DNA from 3 places in the Micromonospora sp. NPDC023644 genome. Region 3 is predicted to be linked to each of the others. Evidence: riboswitches for the same ligand, from Rfam matches in the RefSeq annotation. Region 3 holds a riboswitch; each other region holds the start of a gene.

Region 1 (6,219 bases), on a different contig from region 3:
AACCACCAGATCGCGGTGTCCAGCCTCGCCCTGCACGTGCTGGCCGCCGCCCTCTGGGTCGGCGGGCTGGTGGCGCTGCTGATGGTCCGCCGCAGCCGACAGTTGGCCGACGCCGCCGACCGGTACGGCCGCCTCGCCCTGGGCTGCTTCGTGGCCGTCGCGGTGAGCGGGTCGGCCAACGCCGCCGTACGCCTCGGCGACGTGGCCCAGCTCTGGCAGTCCCGGTACGGCTGGCTGGTCCTCGGCAAGCTCGTCGCCCTGGCGGTGCTGGGCACCCTGGGCGCCGTGCACCGGTCGCGGACCCTGCCGGCCCTGCGCGCGGGCCGACGCGGCGCGTTCGCCCGGCTGGCCGCCGGGGAGCTGGTCGTGTTCGCCGCCACCGTCGGGCTGGCGGTGGCGTTGTCCCGCAGCCCCACCCCGGTGACGCAGGACCCGCTCGACGCCGATCCGATCACCGAGCTGCTCGGCTTCCCGATGCCCGCCGCGCCGACCCCGGAACGGCTGGTCGGCCAGCCGCTGCCGGACATGTTCTTCCTGACCCTCACCGTCCTCGGCATCGGTGGCTACCTGGCGGGGGTGTGGCGGCTGCACCGGGCCGGCCACCGCTGGCCGGTGGCCCGGACCGCGAGCTGGTCGGCCGGCCTGCTGCTGCTGGCCGCCGTCACCAACCTGGGCGTGGCCCGCTACGCGTACGTGCTGTTCAGCGCCCACATGGTGCAGCACATGGTGCTGTCGATGCTGGTGCCGATCCTGCTCGTCGGCGGCGCCCCGGTCACCCTCGCGCTGCGCGCGCTGCGTCGCCCCGCCGACCCGCAGGTCCGCGGCGCCCGGGAGTGGCTGCTGCTGGCGCTGCACAGCCGCCCCGCGAGGCTGCTCACCCATCCCCTGGTCGCGCTGGGCATCTACGCCGGCAGCCTCTTCGGCCTCTACCTGAGCGACCTGCTCGGCACGCTGATGCGCTCCCACCTCGGCCACCTGGCGATGCTCACCCACTTCGTGGTCGCCGGGTACCTGCTGTTCTGGGTGCTCATCGGGGTCGACCCGGGCCGGCCGAGGCTCGCCCACCCCCTCCTGGTGATCATCCACCTCGCGTCGATGATGGCGCACGGCTTCTTCGGCCTCGTGCTGATGCAGACCACCACCCTCATCGCCCCGGACTGGTACGTCGCCGTCCACCCCGACTGGGCGTCGTCGCTGATCGAGGACCAGAAGCTGGGCGCGGGCATCGCCTGGGCGTTCGGGGAGATCCCCGCCGCGGTCGTCCTGGTCGTGCTGGTCCGCCAGTGGATCCGCGCCGACGGGCGGGAACAGGCCCGCCTCGACCGGGCCGCCGCGCGCGCCGAGGCCAGCGGCGAGCCGGACGACCTGGCCCGCTACAACGCCTTCCTCGCCGCCGCCGGCCGCGCCGGTCCCACCGCCCCCGACCGCGCCGACGACGCCCGGGTGGGCAACGGCCCGACCGGTGACGGCCCGACCGGTGACGGCGGCCCGGCGGCGGGGACCGGCGACGGTCGGGCCGGTGCGGCGGGGACCGCCTGAGGGTGCCTCACCGGCCGGGGTCGAACGCCGGGGCCACCACCGACAGCTCCAGCGCGGCGGGCAGCGGCGCCACGCCCGGCCCGCCGGCCCGGACCCATCCAGCGATGTCGTCGACGACGGCGTCGTCCAGGACCAGGCCGAACCAGACCGGCCGCGCGCCGGCGCGGCGTGCCGCCGGGGTGGGGTGCACGACGACCAGGTTGGACTGCGCGCAGAGGTCGAGACAGGCGCTGATCCGTACCCGGTGCGGTGAAGGCAGCCCGGCGCGCAGCCGCCGCAGCTGCGCGTCGTGGTCGACGGACGGGTGCTTGCGGGCGCTGCCGCAGCAGCAGTCGCGGCAGACGGTGACGAGGCACCCCGGTGCGACGGTCATGGCGCGGGCGGGTGGTAGGTGATGGCGGGCCCTCCGGTGGCCGGGTGCGCCACGACGTCGGCCCGCACCCCGTAGACGTCGGCGAGCAGCCCGGGGGTGAGGACCTCGGCGGGCGTGCCGGCGGCGACGACCCGCCCGGCGGCCAGGACGACCACCGCGTCGCAGAACATGGCGGCCAGGTTGAGGTCGTGCAGCGCGGCCAGGGTGGTGACCCCGGAGCGGCGGACCAGGTGCAGCAGGTGCAGCTGGTGGCCGATGTCGAGGTGGTTGGTGGGCTCGTCGAGCAACAGCAGCAGCGGCTGCTGGGCCAGGGCGCGGGCCAGCTGCACCCGCTGCCGCTCGCCACCGGAGAGGGTGTGCCAGCGGCGGTCGGCGTACCCGTCCAGGTCCACCCGGGCCAGCGCGTCCGCCGCGGCGGCGCGGTCGGCGGCGCTGTCGGACCAGCGCGAGCCGCGATGGGGCGTACGGCCGAGCAGCACCACCTCGCCGACGGTGAGGTCCAAGTCTGTGTCGGCGTGCTGGGCGAGCAGCGCGGCACGGCGGGCCAGCGTGGCCCGGGGCAGGGTGGCGACGTCGTCGCCGGCGACCGTGACCAGCCCGGCGTCCGGCGCGGCGAGCCGGGCGACGATCCGCAGCAGGGTGGTCTTGCCGCAGCCGTTGGGGCCGAGCAGCCCGACGAGGCTGCCGGGCGGCACCGCGCAGGTGACGTCGTCGAGGATCCGCCGGGCCGCGACGGACGAGGAGACGCCGGTTACGGTGAGCATCAGCCACGCACCTTCCGCCGGTGCAGCAGCACCACGAAGGCGGGCACGCCGAGCAGGGCCGTCAGCACGCCGACCGGCAGCTCCCGGGGCGCGAAGAGGGTCCGCGCGGCGGTGTCCACCCAGACCAGGAAGATCGCGCCGGCAAGGACGACGACGGGCAGCAGGCGCCGGTGGTCCGCCCCGGTGAGGAACCGGGCGGCGTGCGGCAGGATCAGCCCGACGAAGCCCACCGCGCCGCTGACGGCGACCAGCGCCGCGGTGAGCAGCGCGGTGGCGACCAGCAGCAGCCATCGGACCCGGGTGACGGGGACGCCGAGGGTCGCGGCGGCGTCCTCGCCGAAGGCGAACGCGTTGAGCGTGCGGGCGTACGCCGCCACCAGGGCGAGCACGGCGGCCAGGACCGGCGCGGCCCAGGCCAGGGCGGCCCAGTCGACGCGGGCCAGCGAACCGGAGAGCCAGAAGGTGATGCTCTGGGTGGCGTGCGGGTCGGCGACCCAGATGATGACGAACGAGGTCGCCGCCCCGCAGAGCTGCGCGACGGCCACGCCCGCCAGCACCACCCGGGTGGGGGCCAGGGCGGCCTGCCGACCGGCCACCGCGGCGACGACCACGAACGCGGCCAGCGCCCCGGCGAAGGCGCCCCCGGTGAGCGCGGCGACCCCGCCGCCGAAGCCCAGGACGAGGACCGCGACCGCGCCGAGCGACGCCCCGGAGGAGACCCCGAGCAGGTACGGGTCGGCCAGCGGGTTGCGGGTGACGGTCTGCATCACGGCGCCGGCGGCCGCCAGCCCGCCTCCCACCGCGGCGGCCCCGAGCACCCGGGGCAGGCGCAGCCGCCAGACGATGTGCTCGCGCAGCAGCGGCACCTCGGCGTGCGGGAGCCCCAGGCGGTCGGCCACGACCGACCAGACCGTCGACAGAGGAATGTCGGCCGGACCTACGGTGACGGCCGCGCCGATCGACACGACCAGCCCGGCCAGCAACGCCACCAGCAGCGCCGCCAGGCCGACCGGGTGGGCCGCGCGGGCCCCGGCGGGGGCGGTACGGCGGGCCGGACCGGGGGCGGCGCGGCCGGCCACGGCGGTCAGCGGTCCGCCCCGGCGGGCAGCTGCGCCACGCCCGCGGCGAGCGCCTCGACGCCGAGCACGACGCGCACCCCGGCGGAGGTGGACGAGAACGGGACGACGACGAACCGCTGCCCGGCCACCGCGGGCAAATCCTTCAGGCTGGGGTGCCGGGTGAGGAAGGCCCGCTTCGCGGCGGCCGCGTCCCAGCCCGCGTCGACCAGCACGATCACGTCGGGATCGCGGTCGACGACCGCCTCCCAGCTGGTGTCGGCCCAGCCGCCGCTGAGGTCGGCGAACACGTTCCCCACCCCGACCGCCGACATGATCATCTGAGGGCTGCCGCAGCAGGCGCCCACGCTCGGGGCGTCGGTGCCGGCGTCCCACCAGAGCACGGACACGTCCCGCGCGCCGCCGATCCGGGCGGCGGCCGTGGCGATCCGGGCCCGCTGGTCGGCGATGAGCTGCTCGGCCCGCTCCGGCACCCCGAAGACGGCCGCCACGTCCCGGATCTCGGCGAACACGTCCTCGACGGTCAGCTTCGCCGGCCGGTGCCGCTTCGGGCACCCGGCCGGCGAGAGGTACGTGCCGATGCCGAGTCCCGCGAGCGCGGCGCGGTCGCCGACGCCCTCGTCGCCGAAGGCACTGTGGAACGAGGCGTAGACGAAGTCCGGTGCCGCCTCCAGCAGCTTCTCCTTCGCCGGGTACCGGTCCGACAGCACCGGCACGGCGGCGTACGCGGCGGCGTGCTCCGGCAGGATCGCGTCGTCCAGGTACGCCGTGCCGGCCATCCGGTCGGCCAGGCCGAGCGCCAGCATGATCTCGGTGGCGGGCTGGTTCAGGGTCACCGCCCGCTCGGGCGGGGCGGCGACGGTGACCGGCGTACCGCAGTTGGTCAGCGTGACCGGGGCGGCGGACGGCGGGGGTGTCGTGGCCGGATCGTCCGTGGCGCAGCCGCCGAGCAGGACGACGAGGACGGACAGGGGCGCGGCAACGCGCCGGGACAGGGTGGGCCGCACAGCGCGCACGCGCATCGGGACCGCCTTCCAGCACCTCGTGGACGGGTCATCGCAGTGCCGTGGCCGGTCTCCTGGCTGACGGGAGGTGCGTCCGTGGCCGGCCTTCCCAGGCGTGTGACGCCCAGTGACCTCTTACGACGAGGGCCGCGAACTTCCCGATCACAGTGGCGAGGGCCGCACCGGTCTTGCACCGGCTTCCCGAACACCACGGCAGCGTCACCCTAGCCGCCGGCCCGCCCGGAAGTCACGGTGACGAACACCATGAGGGACGGTCGTTCCGCCGGGGCGGTCAGGGCTGCGGCGGGGTCGGCAGGTCGACCACCCGGGTGGCCCAGCGGGCCATCAGCGCCGGGTCGTGGGTGATGAGCAGGACCCCGGCGGCGTGCTGCCGCTGGTAGTCGGTGACGACGGCCGCGAGGTGCGCCTGGGTGGAGGCGTCCAGCATGGCGGTGGCCTCGTCGCAGAGCAGGTAGTCCGGCCGGTGCACGAGCGCGCGGGCGAGGCAGGCGCGTTGCAGCTGCCCGTCGCTGACCGCGTGCGGGCGGCGGGCGAGCAGGTCGGGCGTGAGGCCGACCAGGTCGGCCAGCTCCGCCGCCCGGGCCCGCGCCTGCGCCTCGGGTGTGCCGGTGGCGCGGAGCGGTTCGGCGATGATGTCGGCGAGGCCCAGCCGGGGGTCGGTGGCGGCGCGGGGGCTCTGGAACAGGATCGCGACGCGGGTGCGGACGGCGGCGGGCAGCCGGTGCCGGGCGCCCGCCACCCGGTGGCCGTCGAGGGTGACGTGCCCGGCCTCGGGGGCGTGCAGCAGGGCGAGGACCCGGGCGAGGGTGGACTTGCCGCTGCCCGAGGGCCCGCGCAGGCCGACCGTCTCGCCGGGGGCGACGCGCAGGTCGACGCCGTCGAGGACGCGCCGGCGGCCGTAGGAGACCGTGACCTGGTGGGCGGCGAGCGCGGTGCTGGTCATGCCGGCGCTCCGGCGGTGCTGGTCATGCCGGCGCTCCCAGGGTCAGCGGGTGGTGACAGGCGACCCGGCCCGGGGGGCCCGCCGAGGGCGCGGGCGGGGTGCGGCAGACGTCGGTGGCGCGGCCGCAGCGCGGGGCGAAGGCACAGCCGGGGGGCAGGTCGGTGAGCATCGGCGGGTGGCCGGGGACCGGCCGGAAGGCCCGTTCGGGCAGGGCGTCGAGCAGGCCGGCGGTGTAGGGATGGGCGGGCGCCGCGAACAACTCCGCGGTGGGCCGTCGTTCCACGATCCGGCTGGCGTACATGACGGCGACGGTGTCGGCGACCCGGCGGGCGGCGGCCAGGTCGTGGGTGATGAGCAGGACGGCGCCGCCGGCGTCGCAGCGGCGGCGCAGCAGGTCGAGGGTGTGGTCGACCAGGGGTCGGTCGAGGCCCGTGGTGGGCTCGTCGGCGAGCAGCAGCGGCGGGTCGGGGGCGAGCGCGAGGGCGGTGGCCAGGCGTTG
Region 2 (6,219 bases), on a different contig from region 3:
CGCGGGTCGGCAGGACCTGCTGGTCGTTGCCGGACGGGCCGTGCACGACCTCGCCGCCGTTGAGGCGGAACGCGCTGCCGTGCCACGGACAGACCACGCAGTCGTGCCCGTCGATCTTCTGCACCTCGCCCTCGCCCAGCGGACCGCTCTGGTGCGGGCAGCGTTCCAGCATCACGGTGACCTCGTCGCCGTGCCGGTAGAGGATCACCGAGACGTCGTCGACCTCCCGGGTGATCAGCTGGCGCTCCGGCAGGGCGGACATGTCCGCGATGGAGTGCCAGCCGTCGCTCATCCGGTGCAGCTCGGAGATGCTCTGGTTCACCTGCGCGCCCTGCTTGTACGCCAGGTGCCCGCCGAGGTACGCGCCCATGCTGGCGGCGCTGAGCCCGAGGAAACCGAGCGTACGGCCGAGGTTGTGCCGGCCGGTCATCCGGGCGGCCACCGAGCCGGCGTAGAACGCCAGGCCGACGCTGTTGGACGCGGCGTGCACCAGGCCGATCCGGCGCTGGTCGCGAGCCAGTGCCGCCCAGTCGTTGAGGCCGGCGACCGCGGCCGGGAGGGCGCTGACGGTGCCCACCGCGCACAGCGTGGTGGCGGCCCGGCGCTGCCCCGGCATCAGGTCCAGCACGGCGGTACTGATCCACGCGCCGACCGGCACCTGCACCATCGCCGGGTGCAGCGGGTGGCCCAGCCAGACGCCGTGCAGCAGGTCGCGGACCCGCTGTGGTCGGAGGGTGGCCTGGACGGCGCGCTGCAACCGGTCGCCGACCCGGTCCAGGCCGGATGCCTGCTCGATCTTCGTCAAGAGTGCTCGCACCCGTACCGACTTCCCGGCAGGAGCCGTCGCAAACCGGTCGGCCGTGACGGATCCGCAGCGGTACGTGACGAGGCCCCCGCCGACCCGTAACGGGACGCCCCGGGCACCGCCCCGCCGCGCTCGCGGACCCGCCACACCGACGCCGGCCGACCGGTCAGCCTCCGGCGCCCTCCGGCCGGTCAGCCCTGCGACGCAGGCGGGCTGCCCGGTCAGCCCTGCGATCCCGGCCGACCGGTCAGCCCTCCGGCGCCGTCCAGCGGTCGTGGTGGATCGCCTCGACCAGTGGGCGCTTCTGCCGCCAGCCGTGCCGGGCCAGGTCGGGTACGGACTCGAAGTGGGTGACCGGCCCGAGGCAGAGCCACGCCACCGGCCGGATCCCGTCGGGGATGTCGAGCAGGTCGGCGAGCCACGGCTCCCGGTAGAACGACACCCAGCCCACCCCGAGCCCTTCGGCGGTGGCGGCGAGCCAGAGGTTCTGGATGGCGAGGCAGGTCGAGTAGAGCCCGGTGTCGGCGATGGCGTGCCGGCCGAGCACGGCGGGGCCGCCCCGGGCCTGGTCGTGGGTGACCACCACCGACAGGGTCGACTCCAGGACGCCGTCGATCTTGATGCGGGCGAACCGTTCGGCCGCCTCCCCGTCGAGCGTCGCGGCGAAGGCGTCCCGCTCGGTGTGGACGTGCTCGTGGAAACGGCGGCGCAGCTCCGGGTCGCGCACCAGGACGAAGTCCCAGGGCTGCGAGTAGCCGACGCTCGGCGCGGCGTGCGCCGCCGCCAGCACCCGGTGCAGCGTCTCCTCGGGCACCGGCGCCCCGGTGAACTGGGCGCGTACGTCCCGGCGGCGGTAGATGACGTCGTACAGATCCAAGGCAGGCTCCCGCTGCGCTCGGCCCGCGCCACGTCGGACGCGGGCACCGGACGCGAGGCCGGTCTTCGGACTCCCGGATCGACGCCTGGCCGTCCGCCTTCCCGGCCCGGGCGGGCCAGTGGCTGCGCGTACGCGTGGACGGTGGCTCCCCGGTCACCGCGGCGGGCCCGTGCCGGATTCGCACCGGCTTCCCGATTCTCCCCGCTCGCGCGGGGCACCTCACATGATCGTGCCGTCGGGGATGCTAGCGCCGCCCGGCCCGCCCCGGTCCGGCGGGCGTGGAAATCCGGTCGCGGGCCGCCCCGTCCCCGGCCACTGTGGTCCGGGTGTACGCACTCTCCTCCCGCCCGCTGCCAGCCGCCCGGCCGGCGACCAGACTGACCGTCGCGCTGGGGCAGCCCCGGGCCGTGCCGCCCCCGCTGCTGATGCTGCTCGGCATGCTCTCCACCCAGGTCGGGGCGGCCGTCGCCAAGCAGCTCTTCGGCAGCACCAGCGCCGGCGGCACGACCACGCTGCGGCTCGGCTTCGCCGCCCTCATCCTGCTGGTCCTGGTCCGGCCGGGGCTGCGCCTGGGCTGGCGCACCGCCGGCCTGGTCGGGGCGTTCGGGCTGGCCCTGGCGGTGATGAACCTCGCCTTCTACGCGGCCCTGGAACGGGTGCCGCTGGGCGTCGCGGTCACCATCGGCTTCGCCGGGCCGCTGCTGGTGTCGCTCGCCGGCAGCCGCCGGCTCGTCGACGTGGCGTGGGCGGCGCTGGCCGGCGGCGGGGTGCTGCTGATCAGCGGGCTCGGCGGGACCGGGGTGGACCGGGTGGGGCTGCTGTGCTGCGTGGCCGTCGCGGTCGGCTGGGCGGGCTACGTGCTGCTCGGCAAGGCGGTCAGCGCCAGGGTGTCGGGCAGCCGGGGCCTCGCGCTGGGGATGGCCGTCGCCGCGCTGGCCGTGCTGCCGTTCGGGATGGCCGGCAGCGGCACGGCGCTGCTCGACCCGTGGACCCTCGCGCTGGGCGCGGCGGTGGCGCTGCTGTCGTCGGTGCTGCCGTACTCGGCGGAGATGGCGGCGCTGCGGCGGATGCCGGCCCGGGTCTTCGCGATCCTGCTCAGCCTGGAACCGGCGATCGGGGCGCTGGTCGGGCTGGTCCTGCTCGGCGAGCTGCTGGCCTGGCCGCAGGCGGCCGGCGTGGCCTGCGTGGTCGGCGCCGCGCTGGGCGCCACCCTGGTCCGCCCGGGCCGCCCCGACCCGCGCTGACACCCCTGGCGCCGCCGGCACCGCCGAAGGCATGCTGTCGGAATGGGGGTACGCGTCGAACGCGCCGCGGCGGTGACCACGGTGATCCTGGACCGGCCGGCGGCCCGCAACGCGGTCGACGGGCCGACGGCCCGGGCGCTGGCCGACGCGTTCCGCGCCTTCGAGGCCGACCCCGACGCCTCGGTGGCCGTGCTCTGGGGGGCCGGCGGCACGTTCTGCGCCGGGGCCGACCTGAAGGCCATCGGCACACCGAGCGGCAACCGGGTCGAGGCGCAGGGGGACGGCCCGATGGGCCCGACCCGGATGACGCTCAGCAAGCCGGTGATCGCCGCGATCTCCGGTCACGCGGTGGCCGGCGGGTTGGAACTGGCGCTCTGGTGCGACCTGCGGGTCGCCGAGTCCGACGCGGTGCTCGGGGTGTTCTGCCGCCGCTGGGGGGTGCCGCTGGTCGACGGGGGCACGGTCCGGCTGCCCCGGCTGATCGGCGAGAGCCGGGCGATGGACCTGATCCTCACCGGCCGTCCGGTGCCGGCCGAGGAGGCGTACGGCATGGGGTTGGTGAACCGGCTGGTCGCGCCGGGTGAGTCCCGGGCGGCGGCCGAGCGGCTGGCCGCCGAGCTCGCCCGGCACCCGCAGACCTGCCTGCGCAACGACCGGGCGGCGCTGCTCGCCGGCGCCGGCCTGCCGGAACCGGCGGCGCTGGAGGTCGAGCTGGCGTACGGGATGGAGTCGCTGGCCGCCGACGCGGCGGCGGGGGCGGCCCGGTTCGCCGCCGGCGCCGGTCGGCACGGCGCCCCGGCCCACTGACCGGGCGCAGGCCCGACCGGCCTGGCGCCCCGGCCTGCCGACGGGACGGAAGGCCCCGACGGGCCGGGCGGGGGGGGGGGGCGGGGGGGGGGGGGGGGCGCCGGCGGGGGCGGGGGGCCCGCCGGGGGCGCCCGCCCGGGGGGGGGGGGGGGGGGGCCCCGCGGCCGGGGGCCCCCCCCCCACCGCTCGGGAGACCGGCCGCCGCTCGGGCGGCCGGGGGTGGGTCAGTAGCGGTTGATGGTGAACGTCGAGGTGGTGTTCTGGATGTCCACCGCGTTGTTGCTCAGGCGGAGGTTGTTGAAGGTGACCGAGCCGACGGCCGGCCCCTGCCCCGCCTCCGGCATCTGGTTGGCCCAGATGCCGAAGCCGGACTTCGCGTCGTAGGCGTCACCGCTCTTGCGGGCGCCGCTGATGGAGACGTTGGTGAAGACCGTGTCGGTGATGGGGAACTGCGGCTGCCCCCCGACGTAGTTGGTCTGGAACATGATGCCGCTGTAGGTCGGGTCGACGATGTCGACGTCGCTGACCCGGATGCCCTGGAACACCTTCGAGGCGGAGAAGACCCAGATCGCCGGGAAGGTCTGCGCGCCCCAGAAGTGCCCACCGGCCCGGACGATCGAGATGTTCTCGAACCGGGTGGGCGGGCTGGCGCCGAAGCCGTTCATCGGGTAGCCGAAGTCGAGCGAGCTGATGGTGATGCCGGAGTAGACCAGCGTGTCCGCGATGTAGATGTTGCGGAACGTGTTGCCGTAGCCGCCGTAGACCGCGACGCCGGCGGCCCGCCAGGTCAGGGTCGAGGTCAGGTTCTCGTAGACGTTGTCCTTCATGTCCGCGCCGCCCGCGTCGATCGCCGAGAAGAGCGCGAAGCTGTCGTCGCCGGTGGCCCGGGCGTCGTTGTTGCTGACCAGGTTGTTGGTGCTCCCGTTGGTCATGTTGATGCCGTCGGCGAACATGTTCCGGATCCGGGAGTTCTTGATCGTCATGTAGTCCGTGTTCGCGCCCCAGTAGAGGCACACCATGTGCTCGTTCCAGATGTTGTCGATCACGATGTTCGACACGTTGGAGAAGTCGAACACCTTGCCCGGCCCGTCGATCCGCGACGTGTAGTTGCCGAAGTAGGCGAAGTTCGCGAAGGACGACCCGGCCGCCGAGTTCTCGGCCCGGAAGCCGATGTCGGTGTTGTCCTGGCCGGAGGGCGCGTTGAACCGGGTGTACCAGGGTCCGGCCCCGGTCACCTTGACCGCCTTGCCGTACACCTGGAACTTCGACGCGGTGGTGTAGTTGCCGGCCGGCAGGTACACCCCGACGAGGTTGCCGGTGGTGTCCATCCGCACCCGGTCCAGGGCGTTCTGCACGTCGGAGTGACCGAAGCCGGTCGGCGTGACGTAGCGCGCCGGGTCCGGGTTGGCGATCGGGGCCACCTGCTCGGTGTTGATGAAGTCGATCGCGTACGTGGTGGTGTTGGCCGGGTCCTTCTGGAGGCGGATCCTGCTGCCCGCCGGCACGGTGCCGTTGAGCATGACGTTGGCCTCGTCGTAGATGTGCCGCGGTGCGCCCGCGCTCGGCGAGTTGCCCGGGCTGGCCTCGTTGCCGTAGAGCCAGACGTACCGGGACGTCAGGTCGATCGCCTTGTGGAACGCGCCGTTGACGTAGACGTTCAGCGTCGAGTTGATCCCGCCGCCGCCCGGGGCGTCCGGGATGGAGAAGCGGGTGACCAGGGTGTTGGTGCTGGCCCGGGTGGTCCACTCGACGTAGCTGCCGGTCGAGTTGAGGGTCACCGCCCGCCGGCCGGACGCCTCACCGGCGAGGTCGCCGACGGTGCGGTTCGGCCCGACGACGCTCGCGCCGCCGCCGACCACGCCGTCCTCGGCCTCGTACATGTCGTACGGCATGTTGGCGCCGCGCCCCACGAAGAGCGCGCGGTCGCTGGTGTTGTTGGCCTGCTTGACCGGCAGCTCGTTGCCGTCGGCCGCGAGCACCACCCGGACGGTGTACTTGCCGTTCGCGGCGGTCCAGGTGCCCAGGTTGACCGGGCCGACCGTGGCCCCGGCGTTGATCACACCGGAGTAGGAGCCGGTCAGGGTACGCACGACCGTGCCCGCCTCGTTGAGCACGGTGAGCGTGATGCCGTGCGCGCCGGAAGCGGAGGCGATGCTGCCGGCGTTGCGGATCGACACCGAGAAGGTGACCGTGTTGCCGGCCGCCGGGGTGCCCGGCGACCAGGCGACCGCGGCGGCGACCAGGTCGGAGCTGGCGACCGGGCTGACCACCAGCCGGCTCGGGTTGGTGTAGCTGTTGTTGGTGTCGTCCTGCTCGACGACGGTGTTGGACTCGTCGACCTTCGCGCTCAGCGGGTAGCTGCCCGCGTCCCGGGTGCCGATGTTCGCCGACACCGTGGCCGAGGCGCCGGCCGCCAGGCCGCCGACCGGCGCGGTGCCCACCCGGTTGGTGCCGAGGTAGAAGTTGACGTTGGTGGCGCCGGAGGC
Region 3 (6,219 bases):
CACCGCCACCACCAGCCGGACGCCGGTGCCCCGGACCAGGGCGCGGGCGGCCAGGTTCGGCGCGTAGCCGAGCCGGTCGGCGGCGACGTTCACCCGCTCGCGCGCGGCGGGGGAGGCGTAGCCCGTGCCGGCGATCACCCGCGACGCGGTGGCCCGGGAGACCCCCGCCGCCCGGGCGACGTCCTCCAGGGTCGGTGGTCGGTGTGTCGTCGTCATCCCGGTCCTCCCCGTGGTCGGCCGCCGCGCGTGGACGGTCGACCCGAATCATCCCCCTTCGGCGCGCCGACGGTAAGGGGTGCGGTCGGGTTGCTCTGAGAGCGCTCTCAGGGGTGTGATCGGGCGGCAGCCGACCCGAGGCGAGAGGACCGCCGTCGTGAGCCACACCGCCGCCCCGCCCGCCGCGCCGATCCCGGCCGTACCCCGGGCGGTGCTGGCCGCCCGCACCGGCGTGGCCGTGGTGTTCGCGCTCAACGGACTGGCGGTGGCCACCTGGTTCTCCCGGGTGCCCGCCGCCCGCGACGCGCTCGGGCTCAGCGCGGGCCGGCTCGGGCTGCTCCTGCTCGCCATGTCCGTCGGCGCGCTGCTCGCGATGCCCACCGCCGGCCTGGTGGCCCAGCGGCTCGGGTCGGCCCGCACGGTCGCCCTCTCCACCGTGGTCGTCGCGGCCGGGCTGACCGTGACCGGGGTCGCCGCCCTGGCCGGATCCCTGGCCGGGGTGGCGGTGGGACTGTGCGCCCTCGGCTACGGCTCCGGCATCTGCGACGTCGCGATGAACGTCGAGGGCGCGGCGGTCGAGCGACGGCTGGGGCGTACGGTCATGCCCCGCTTCCACGCGGCGTGGAGCCTCGGGTCCGTGGCCGGCGCCGGGCTCGGCGCCGGGGCGGCCCGCCTCGACGTGCCGGTCGCCGCGCACCTCGCCGCCCTGGCGGCGGTGGTGCTGCTCGGTACGCTGCTGGCCGTCCGGTCGTTCCTGCCGGCGGCCGAGGGCGGCACCGCCTCCGCGTCGGCCGCCCCGGCCGAGCGCCGCCGCGATTTGCTGGCCGCCTGGCGGGAGCCGCGCACCCTGCTCGTCGGGCTGCTGGTGCTGGTGTCGGCGTTCGCCGAGGGCAGCGCCAACGACTGGCTGGCCGTCGCGTTCATCGACGGCCACGACCTCAGCGAGGCGGCCGGGGCGGCGGTCTTCGGCGTCTTCGTCGTCGGCATGACGCTGGGCCGCACCGCGGGCACCGTCGCGCTGGACCGGTGGGGGCGGGTGCGCGTCCTGTCGGCCACGATCCTGCTCGCCACCGTCGGCGCGGGCGTGGCGGTGCTCGCCGACTCCGGACCGGTGGCGGTCGCCGGCGTCGCGCTCTGGGGGCTCGGCGCGTCGCTGGGCTTCCCGGTCGGGATGAGCGCGGCGGCCGACGACGAGCGTCGGGCGCCGGCCCGGGTCAGCGTGGTCGCCGTGATCGGCTACACGGCCTTCCTCGCCGGCCCGCCGCTGCTCGGCCTGCTCGGCGACCGCGTCGGTACGCTGCACGCCCTGCTCGTCGTGCCGGTGCTGCTGCTGCCCACCCTCGCCCTGGTGCCGGCCACCCGCCCGCCGGCCACCCGCCCGCCGGCCACCCGCCCGCCGGCCCGCTGACGCCACCCCTGGCAGGGCACTCACACCCCGTTCGCAGCCGCCTCGCAGGAAACGGTGCTGCACTGGGAGGACGCCCAGGAGAGGAGAGCGGGGGATGGGCTGGTTCAGTCGACGGTCGCGCGTCACCGACGCGACCCCCACGAAGCTCGACCGGGAGGCGACCCGCGAGGACCTGGCCGCGCTGGAGGCGTTCGTCGCCAGCCGCCGGGGCGTGGAGTTCTACCTGGAGCCGGAGACCACGGCGACCGACACCACCGTGGTCGCGATCGCCCACGACGGCGAGTGGATCCGCCGCCGCACCGGCTCGCCGCGCGCCGCCGGGACGATCGCCCGCAGGCACGCCGTGCCGCTGTACGAGGCCGCCCGCACCGGCTACCCGGAGCGGATGCGCGCCTGGAACCGCGCCCACCCGGAGCGTCGCGCCCGCTGACGGGTCCGCCGCCCGCCGATCGAGGGCGATATGGTGCCCTGCATGGCTGATCGGTCCCGGTCCCTGGGCCGTCCCTTCTGGACGTTCTGGACCGCCGCTGCGCTGGCCAACCTCGGCGACGGCATCCGGGTGGCCGCCTTTCCACTGCTCGCCGCCGCGCTGAGCGACAACCCGGTGGCGGTCGCCGCAGTGGCCGCGGCGCAGTTCCTGCCGTGGCTGGTCACCGGCCTGCTGGCCGGCGCGCTGGCCGACCGCCGCGCGGCCCGTGCGCTGATCGCCGCCGCCGACGCCGGCCGCGTCGTGGTGCTGGCGGCGGTGGCCGTGGCCGTCGCGACGGGCGTGGCCTCGGTCGCGCTCGTGGTCGCCGCCGCCTTCCTGCTCGGTGTCGGCGAGACCCTGCGCGACACCACCGCCCAGACCGTGATCCCCCGTCTGGTGGACGACGCCCAGCTCGAGCGGGCCAACGGTCGTCTGGTGGCGGGTGAGATCGTGGGCAACGAGTTCGTCGGTCCGCCGGTCGGGGCGATGCTGTTCGTCATCGGTGCGGCGCTGCCCTTCGCCGTCAACGGCGCCTCGCTCGCGCTGGCCGTCATGCTCGTGCTGTCCCTGCCGCTGAGTCTCGCCCGCCCCGGCCCGGGACTCTCGGGTGCCGACGCGGACGGGCGGAGCCTTGCCGCCGACCCGGCGAGGCGCGGGGCGCTCGCCGGGCTGCGGTGGCTGGTCCGGCAACCCGTGCTCCGTACGCTCGTGGTCGTCGGTGCGGCAGTCGCCGCCGCGGACAGCGCCTGGTTCGCGATCTTCGTGCTGTACGCGCGGCAGAGCCTCGGTCTCGGCCCGCTCGGCTTCGGTCTGCTGTTGGCGACCGGCGCGGCCGGCGGGCTCGCCGGCTCCCTCGTCGCCGACCGGCTGATCGGCCGGTTCCGGCATCGTCCCGTGCTGGCCTGGTCGATGGCGGTCACGGCCGGGACGCCGGCCCTCCTGGCCGTCGCGCCGCACCGGATCGCCGCAACGGTCGTCGTCGTCACCACCAGCGCGTCGTTCGCGGTCCTCAACGTGGCCGCGCTGTCGGTCCGGCACCGCCTCGTGCCCGGCGACCTGCTCGGTCGGGTGGTCGCCGCCTCCCGGATGCTCTCCTACGGCTGCGCCGCGCTCGGGGCGCTCGCCGGCGGGGCGCTGGCCACCGCCCTGGGCATGCGGGCACCCTTCCTGTTCAGCGCGATGGTGGCGGTCACCGCGACCGCCGCCTGGTGGGCCGCGTCGCGCCCTACCGCGCCGGGCGACCCGGCCTGACGGGGAAGGACGCCCGCGCGCCGTGGGGCCGGCGACGGCGAGGCGCTGCCGGCTTCGAGCGTCACCCGTCGGCTCATCGCCGAGTGCGCCCGGGTGCCGGCGGCGCGGCGGGTCCCGGCCGGCTCGACGGGGTGACCCGGCGGGAACGGGAGGTGTTGACGGTGATCATTCCTGGGATGTCCGACACCGGGATCGAGCGGCACCCGCGCCTCAGCCGGGGCACCGTGGGGCCGCGCATCGGCCGGTTGCTGACGATGCTCTCCATCCGTGACCGGGCGCGACTGGTGATCGTGGGCCACGAATCGGGGCCCGCCGACCGGTGAGGTGACGTCGACCGTGGTGAACGCTCCGCCGGCACGTCGGGCGGGAAAGGGCGGTTCCCGTTCGCCGGAACGTGCCTGCTGGAGAAGGGCGACGGTACGCGGGTGCCGGGACGCAGGCGGCTGCCGGACGGGTCGGCCCCGGGCGCGTTTCGGGGCCACCGCCCGCGCATTCGGAGACCTCGACGTCGCATCGGCCGACGACAATGCCAAAAGCCCGCCCGAATGGATCATCCCATCGTTTCTCGTCGATCGGGGCGGCGGGTCGCTGGCCGGACGGGGTGGCGTTGACCGGCGGCCCCGGGGTGTGGCAGCATTCGCGGCCTGACGGCAGTGAAGGAAGCCGGTGCGATTCCGGCGCGGTCCCGCCACTGTCACCGGGGAGCGATCCCCCCTCGCGAGTCACGGCCGTGTGTGTGCGGTTGGAAGGCCGGGGGAGAGCGTCGATCCGGGAGCCAGGATACTTCGGCCGTCGGGAGTGACCCCAGGGCGTGGACACCCGAGGAGGACCCGATGACGCACCGCGTCTCCGCCATCGACGATCATCGTCGCATCGTGCCCCGGCGCGGCAGCGCGCCGGTGAGCAGCCGCCGTTTCGCAGCCCCGTCCGGCCACGCCGTGCCCATCTTCGGCCTCGCCGTGAGCTGCGGCCTGCCCGCCGTCGGCCGTGTCGTGCCCGCCGCCGGTTGCTCTGCCGCGGGCCGCGCCCGCGTCGCCCCTTCCTGACGCCCGCACCGGGCCGCGCCACCCCGCCGGCCCACCGCTGAGCCGTATCCCGGCCCGCCTGCACCGCTGAACCGCGCCCACCCCCGCATCGCCCGATCGGCCCCGCGCCGACCCGGGTGTCACTCTCCGGAGCCGCCCGTGCGCATCCTGCTGCTGTCCACCGCCGACACCGACCTGCTCGCCGCCCGCGCCAGCGACGCCGACTACCGGCTCGCCAACCCGGCCCGGGTCGCCGCCGACGCCGTGCCCGCGCTGCTCGACGGCGTCGACCTCGCCGTCGTACGCCTGCTCGGCGGCCGGCAGGCGTGGCCGGACGGGCTGGCCGCGGTGCTGGCCTCCGGCGTGCCGACGGTCGTGCTCGGCGGCGAGAACGTGCCGGACGCGGAGCTGATGGCGGCCTCCACCGTGGCCTCCGGGGTGGCCACCCAGGCCCTGGCCTACCTGGTCGAGGGCGGGCCGGAGAACCTCGCCCAGCTCGCCCGGTTCCTCTCCGACACGGTGCTGCTCACCGGCGAGGGGTTCGACCCGCCCGCGCCCACCCCGACGTACGGCATCCACGGCGAGCGGCCCGCGCGGCCGGACCGGCCGACCGTCGGGATCGTCTTCTACCGGGCGCACGCCCTCGCCGGCAACACCGGGTTCGTCGACGTCCTCGCCGACGCGGTCGACGCGGCCGGCGGCGACCCGCTGCCCATCTACTGCGGCTCGCTGCGCGGCCTCACCGCCGGCGCGGGGCCGCTCGGGCTCTTCGCCCGCTGCGACGCCCTGCTGGTCACCGTGCTCGCCGCCGGCGGCACGGTCGCCGCCGACGCCTCCGGCGGGGGCGACGAGGACGCCTGGGACGTGGGCGCGCTCGCCGCCCTGGACGTGCCGGTGATCCAGGCGCTCTGCCTGACCAGCACCCGCGAGCAGTGGGCCGCCAGCGACGCCGGGCTGTCCCCGCTGGACGCCGCGATGCAGGTGGCGATCCCCGAGTTCGACGGCCGGATCGTCACCGTGCCGTTCTCGTTCAAGAAGATCGACGCCGACGGGCTGTCCACGTACGCGGCCGACCCGGAACGGGCCGCCCGGGTGGCCGGCATCGCCGTGCGGCACGCCCGGCTGCGGCACGTGCCCCAGGCCGACAAGCGGCTCGCGGTCGTGCTCAGCTCGTACCCGACGAAGCACTCCCGGGTCGGCAACGCCGTCGGCCTGGACACCCCCGCCTCGGCGGTCCGGCTGCTCGCCGCCCTAGCCGACGCCGGCTACGACCTCGGCGACGCCCCGGTGCCCGACGACGGCGACGCGCTCATCCACGCCCTCATCGCCGCCGGCGGCCACGACGTCGAGTGGCTCACCCCGGAACAGCTCGGCGCCGCCGAGGCGCGGGTGCCGGGGGAGACGTACCGGCGCTGGTTCGCGCAGGTGCCGGCGGAGCTGCGGGAACGGATGCTCGCCCACTGGGGCGAGCCGCCCGGCGGGCTCTACACCGACGGCGGCGACATCGTGCTCGCCGGGCTGCGCTTCGGCAACGTGGTGCTGCTGATCCAGCCGCCGCGCGGCTTCGGGGAGAACCCGATCGCCATCTACCACGACCCGGACCTGCCGCCCAGCCACCACTACCTGGCCGCGTACCGCTGGCTGGCCGCGCCCGCCGCCGACGGCGGGTTCGGCGCCGACGCCGTGGTGCACCTGGGCAAGCACGGCACCCTGGAATGGCTGCCCGGCAAGGGCCTCGGGCTGGCCGCCGACTGCGCCCCCGACGCCGTCCTGGGCGACCTGCCGCTGGTCTACCCGTTCATCGTCAACGACCCCGGCGAGGGCACGCAGGCCAAGCGGCGCGCGCACGC

Evidence for each region. Region 3 has a riboswitch for cobalamin ahead of AB0G08_RS25870 (hypothetical protein). Riboswitches for the same ligand answer to the same signal wherever they lie in the genome.
Region 1: linked by a shared signal. The riboswitch ahead of AB0G08_RS10750 (ABC transporter substrate-binding protein) and the one ahead of AB0G08_RS25870 (hypothetical protein) in region 3 are both predicted to bind cobalamin.
Region 2: linked by a shared signal. The riboswitch ahead of bluB (5,6-dimethylbenzimidazole synthase) and the one ahead of AB0G08_RS25870 (hypothetical protein) in region 3 are both predicted to bind cobalamin.

What each region holds. Positions count from the first base shown of each region.
Region 1 is NZ_JBFABA010000010.1:44,100-50,318, forward strand. Features, by position in the region: gene AB0G08_RS10730 (bifunctional copper resistance protein CopD/cytochrome c oxidase assembly protein) at 1-1,539, shown strand, start outside; gene AB0G08_RS10735 (hypothetical protein) at 1,547-1,912, opposite strand; gene AB0G08_RS10740 (ABC transporter ATP-binding protein) at 1,909-2,676, opposite strand; gene AB0G08_RS10745 (iron chelate uptake ABC transporter family permease subunit) at 2,676-3,755, opposite strand; gene AB0G08_RS10750 (ABC transporter substrate-binding protein) at 3,761-4,774, opposite strand; cobalamin riboswitch at 4,803-4,984, opposite strand; gene AB0G08_RS10755 (ATP-binding cassette domain-containing protein) at 5,049-5,720, opposite strand; gene AB0G08_RS10760 (ABC transporter ATP-binding protein) at 5,743-6,219, opposite strand, start outside.
Region 2 is NZ_JBFABA010000017.1:24,592-30,810, reverse strand. Features, by position in the region: gene AB0G08_RS15500 (Rieske 2Fe-2S domain-containing protein) at 1-817, opposite strand, end outside; gene bluB (5,6-dimethylbenzimidazole synthase) at 1,053-1,682, opposite strand; cobalamin riboswitch at 1,721-1,919, opposite strand; gene AB0G08_RS15490 (EamA family transporter) at 2,009-2,926, shown strand; gene AB0G08_RS15485 (crotonase/enoyl-CoA hydratase family protein) at 2,969-3,733, shown strand; gene AB0G08_RS15480 (discoidin domain-containing protein) at 3,958-6,219, opposite strand, start outside.
Region 3 is NZ_JBFABA010000053.1:29,893-36,111, forward strand. Features, by position in the region: gene AB0G08_RS25845 (LacI family DNA-binding transcriptional regulator) at 1-216, opposite strand, end outside; gene AB0G08_RS25850 (MFS transporter) at 374-1,624, shown strand; gene AB0G08_RS25855 (hypothetical protein) at 1,719-2,054, shown strand; gene AB0G08_RS25860 (MFS transporter) at 2,085-3,344, shown strand; gene AB0G08_RS25865 (hypothetical protein) at 3,521-3,667, shown strand; cobalamin riboswitch at 4,001-4,130, shown strand; gene AB0G08_RS25870 (hypothetical protein) at 4,178-4,390, shown strand; gene cobN (cobaltochelatase subunit CobN) at 4,529-6,219, shown strand, end outside.